DNA from 2 places in the Streptomyces sp. NPDC043952 genome. Region 2 is predicted to be linked to the other one. Evidence: riboswitches for the same ligand, from Rfam matches in the RefSeq annotation. Region 2 holds a riboswitch; the other holds the start of a gene.
What was found. Region 2 has a riboswitch for fluoride ahead of AC069R_RS16200 (NUDIX hydrolase). Riboswitches for the same ligand answer to the same signal wherever they lie in the genome.
Positions count from the first base shown of each region.

Region 1: another riboswitch for fluoride. It lies ahead of AC069R_RS23395 (DUF211 domain-containing protein); the one in region 2 lies ahead of AC069R_RS16200 (NUDIX hydrolase).

Region 1 is NZ_JBWKES010000021.1:89,804-92,177, reverse strand. It holds gene ettA (energy-dependent translational throttle protein EttA) at 1-165, opposite strand, end outside; fluoride riboswitch at 207-270, opposite strand; gene AC069R_RS23400 (hypothetical protein) at 359-910, opposite strand; gene AC069R_RS23395 (DUF211 domain-containing protein) at 907-1,191, opposite strand; fluoride riboswitch at 1,334-1,396, opposite strand; gene AC069R_RS23390 (hypothetical protein) at 1,497-1,700, opposite strand; gene AC069R_RS23385 (PP2C family protein-serine/threonine phosphatase) at 2,215-2,374, shown strand, end outside.
Region 2 is NZ_JBWKES010000012.1:16,979-19,352, forward strand. It holds gene AC069R_RS16190 (phosphatase PAP2 family protein) at 1-144, opposite strand, end outside; gene AC069R_RS16195 (DUF2180 family protein) at 328-645, opposite strand; fluoride riboswitch at 655-730, opposite strand; fluoride riboswitch at 824-890, shown strand; gene AC069R_RS16200 (NUDIX hydrolase) at 921-1,451, shown strand; gene AC069R_RS16205 (PP2C family protein-serine/threonine phosphatase) at 1,497-2,374, opposite strand, start outside.

The sequences.
Region 1 (2,374 bases), on a different contig from region 2:
GGGCCGCTCCCGTCCCGCCATGATCCGCAGGACGGTGGACTTGCCCGTGCCGTTCGGTCCCACGACACCGATCCTGGCGCCGGGCAGGAACGAGAGGGTGACGTCGTCGAGGATCACCTTGCCGCCGCGGGCCATACGGGCCTTGCGCATCGAGTACACGTACATCCGCGATGCCTCCGGAAGCCGGGCGTCGGAATCGGCGGCTGGTGCTCGCAGAGGCCATCAGCACGGAACGTGCGCTCAAGGGCGAGCCTCATCGCCCGTCTCCGTCCATGGTGCGCCCGCCCGGCCGGCCCGCGCCAGCCGGCCAGGCCACCGGGGCCACCGCCCTGAGCACGCGGGCGCCCCGCGCACCCGTTCAGGCGATGTGCAACCACACGCCGATCCATGTCACGGCCACGCCGCCGCAACCGAGCACAGCCGCCCACCGCACGGGACCGCCCGCGAAGAGGCGCCCCAGGACCGCTCCCAGCACGGTGAGGGCGACGACGGCCAGCACCACCACGATCCACGACAGGTGCGGCGCCGCCGCTCCGGCCAGCAGCGGCAGCGTCGCCCCGGTGAAGCTCGCGGTGCAGGCGATCACCGTGGCGGTGAGCGCGCGCGTCAGCGCGAGCCGGCCGAGCCGGGTCGTGGCCAGTTGTCCCCGCCGCGTGAGGTTCAGCTGCCGCGAGGCGCGGATCAGATAGGCGCGGCGGTCCGCGTAGTCGGCCACGAACACCGCGAAGGCCGCCGTCGTCAACGCCACCAGCCCCACCCGCAGCGCCAGCGAGACGCCGACCGGCGCACCCGAACCCACCAGCGACGCGGCGGCGAGCGTCAGCGCGTTGAGCAGGCCGTCCACCAGGCCCAGGACCAGCGGGAGCATGGACCGCGCGGCCAGGACCCGCAGACCGCGGGCCGGGGTCATCGCGAACGCGGCTTGTTGTCCAGCAGGTAGGCGCCGGCCACGACCTCGTCGACGCTGTGGACGACGGCACCGGTGTGCTGGATCGCCTCGGTCAGCGCGCCGACGTCGATGTCGTCGCCCTCCACGGTGACGTTCGTGCCGACGGTCTCGATGTCGATCTCGGTCACCGCGATGTTGACCGCCTTCACTCCGGACACGGCCTCGATCACCGACGCGAGGTGGATCAGATCGGGTTCCTCGACCGTCTTGTCGACGTCCAGGACCAGCCGTCGTACGGGCATGTCCGACTCCTTCCGCCGGAGCCGAGGAGGTGGGCGCGGCGCGATCGCGGACGACCTCGGGCCGGCGCGCTCGGGAGCGGCAAGGCGACGGCACCTCCTGGCTCGTGACCGTCGGCGGGCAGCCGCGGCGGCTGCCCGACCGGGAGAGGTAGAGGCCATCAGCACGGATGTGCGGTCAAGGGCGAGCCTCATCGCCCTCTCCATGGTGCGCCATCCCGCCCGCGTCCCGCCAGGACCGCCGCGCCGACAGCCACTCCGCCGGCCGCACCTGAGGGGCCGTGAGCCGTCGCCGTCGGGGCGCCGGGTCACTCGGACGGGGGTCGTCGGCGCTCCACGACGGGAGCCCTGAAGACCAGGACGGCCCAGCCGCCGTATGCGGGGCGGAAGACGGCGCGCGCCGCCACGCCCCGCGCCCACAGCCGGTCGGCCTCCCCGGCGGCGGCCCGGCGGGCGGCGGGCCCGGTCCCGTAGCGCAGGACCCGGGCGACCGGATCGCCGAGACCGCTCATGGGCCGCCTCCGGACCACCGCGGCGACCGGCCCTCCGGTGTGCCTACGACTACCCCGGCTGACGGACCGTCCTCGCGCCCCCGGCCTTCGCCCATCCGGATCACCACCCTCGTCGGGCAGGGACCGTCGGCGGCGGTGTGCCGCGGTTGGCGGTGGGCCCCTCCACCGTCCGTCTCACCTGCACGGTACGACACGGCCGGCCGGATTGCCGCCTCGCCCGGCGGCCGGTGGCCAGGGCGCGGGGGCGGATTGCGCGCCGCGTCGGCGGGGCATCGGTGCGTAGGGCGGTGACGAGGCGCGCCGTCGGCCCCCGGCCCGCGCCGCGCTGACGGCCCCCACCGTGAGGGGAAGACGCGGTCACGGTGTGCGATCATCCGGCTCAGGGAGCCCTGCCGGGTGCGGACCGGCCCGCACCCGCTCGGACGGGAGCCGCACCCGCACGGACGGGAGCCGAGGTCGCCCGCCCCCTGCCGGCCGGGCGGCCCGCCGCCCCAGGGACGCCGGGAGGAGCGTCATGAGACGAGAGCCGACGCCGGCTGCGGCAGCGTCGTCCGAAGCGCTGCCGCCCGAGGTCGCCGCGGCCCGGCTGCGGCTGCTCGCCGACGTGAGCCGCGCGCTGGCCTCCGGGCTGGACGCGAAGGAGTCGCTGGGCAGACTCGCCCGGCTGGTCGTGC
Region 2 (2,374 bases):
TACGGCCAAGGTCAAGGCGGCGAAACCCAGCACCGCAGATACAGCTCCGGCACGCGCGTCCCAGCACCGCCGGACCGACGGTGCCACCGTGGCGTCCCGTCCCACTGAGCCGGGGCAACGAACCCGCGGGGCTTTGATCGTCATGGGTTGAGGGTGCGCCCTCCCCTGGGCTGGCGCACCCTCAACACTGCCCTGCCGCGCGGCCGAGAGGCGCGAGGGGCGCCGCCTCGGAGGGACTCACAATCGGCAGGACGTCAGGCCGAACACCGTGGGAGTCCGCCAGGGCACGGCTCCGGCCCGTTCGGTTCGGGCCGCTGAGGGGCCCGCTCATCGGCTGCGTTCTGCGGCCGAGCAGGTACCGCACAGCAGCCGGCGCGCAGCACGCGGCCTGGTCGCCACGCCCATGCCGTTGGGCACATGAAGCGCCTGGGACCGCTCGTGTGAGTGCTGTCGGCAGATCCCGCCACCGCACAGCTGGCATACGGCGACCGCGGCCGTGGGGGTCTCCAGGCAGTCGAAGCAGTTCACCACGCCACCCCGCCCCGAATCCGGTGTGACCAGCAAGAGGTGGCCGACAAGGGCGGCGTAGTCGGAATCGCCTTCAAAAGCGGTGTGGCAGACACGTCGCGTCCCTCCTGCGGGCATGCGTTCCTGACAGTGTCAGGAACCATCAGCCCGGGGGGAGGCGGTTCGGACCGAAGTCCAGGCGGGATCCATCGCCGATATTGAGTGAAGCGGCCCCGGCCCCATCGGTCAAGCCCACGCACAGCACCTGCTGGCCGTGGTTGCTCAAGCGCGTCCGGCCTTCGCACAATGAAGGAAGCGTATGTACGGCGATGAGGCTCGCCGCAACCGCAGGCGCGCTTCCTGCTGATGGCCTCTACCCAGCAACGGATGACGTATGAGCTGAGGAGGCTGGCATGGGCATGGATGACGAGCGGGTTCTGAGGTGCTCGACGATCGTGTTCCAAGGGCAGGCCGTACTGCTTGTGCACCGCACCGCCCAGGACCCGAGCGACTGGGTTTTGCCCGGAGGCACCCCCAGACCTGCGGAGAGCATGCTTGCCTGCGCACGCCGGGAGCTGCGCGAAGAGACCGGTCTGGCTCTCGAGCCGTCGCGCGTCGCGTTCGTCCTTGAGGCGGTCGATCCTCAGACCCACCAGCGGACGGTGGACCTGGTGTTCGCGATTGATCGCGTGCTCCACGGCCGGCAGGCCACGCAGCAAGAGGAGGGGATGGAACCGCAGTTCGTACCGTTCTCGCGCCTGCAGGACCTGGATCTGAAGCCGCCTCTTGCCGGGCACTTGCCCGGCTTCTACCAGCACGGGGCACGACGGTATGCCCCGTACCTGGGAAACCTTTGGCGCCCGGGCAATGGAGCCCACAGCAGGCGAACCCTTAAAGACCTCTTCCACCGCCCCTCCCATGACCCCGCGGCGGCGCAGGAGTGACACGGGCTCGCGCCGATGTCCGTGCGGCGCCTCTTGTTGCCGCGCTTACGGGACACGCAAGGCCAGGACGGCGATGTCGTCGTGCTGGCTGTCGATCAGCCTCCGGAGCAGCTCGTCGCGGAAGACGGCGAGCGGTTCGCGGGCGAGGGCCGCGGCATGCTGACGTAGCCGGGTCAGGCCACGGCCGATGTCCTCGCCGGGGCGTTCGATGAGCCCGTCGGTGTAGAGCAGCAGCGTGGCGCCGGAGGGAAGGTCGAAGCTCGCCGTGTCGCGGTGGAGCGCCGGGTCGACGCCGAGAATGGGTGCGTGGCCGCCTTCCAACAGGGTGATGCGGCCGTCGGGTTGAGCCAGCAGTGGAGGCAGGTGCCCGGCGTTGGTCCATCGCAGCCGCCATGGTCGGCCGGTGGGCATGTCGATGCGGGCAATGACGGCGGTGACCAGCTCGATACTGGTCAGGCCCTGCATCACGGCGTCCAAGCGGCTCATGACGTTCGCCGGGTCGTCGCCGTCGTCGTAGGCGAGGGCGCGCAGCATGTTGCGCAGCTGGCTCATGCGGACGGCGGCGGCGAGGTCGTGGCCGACCACGTCGCCGATCGCCAGGGTCGCCGAGCCGTCGGGCAGCGGGAAGGCGTCGTACCAGTCGCCGCCGACCTCGGCGCGTTCGCGAGCGGCGACGTAACGGGCCGCCAGCTGCAGCGAACCGAGTCCCGTGAGATCGGGCAGGAGCGAGAGCTGAAGCTGTTCGGCGGTGTGACGTTGCAGCGCGTACAGGCGTGCGTTGTCCAGTGCGAGGCCGGCGCGGTGCCCGAGGTCGGCGGCGATGGCCTGCTCCTGCTCGTCGAAGGGAAGCGCCGGCGCGTGCCTGACGAAGGTGAGCGCGCCGAGCGCCTGGCGGCGTACGCGCATGGGCACGATGAGCGCAT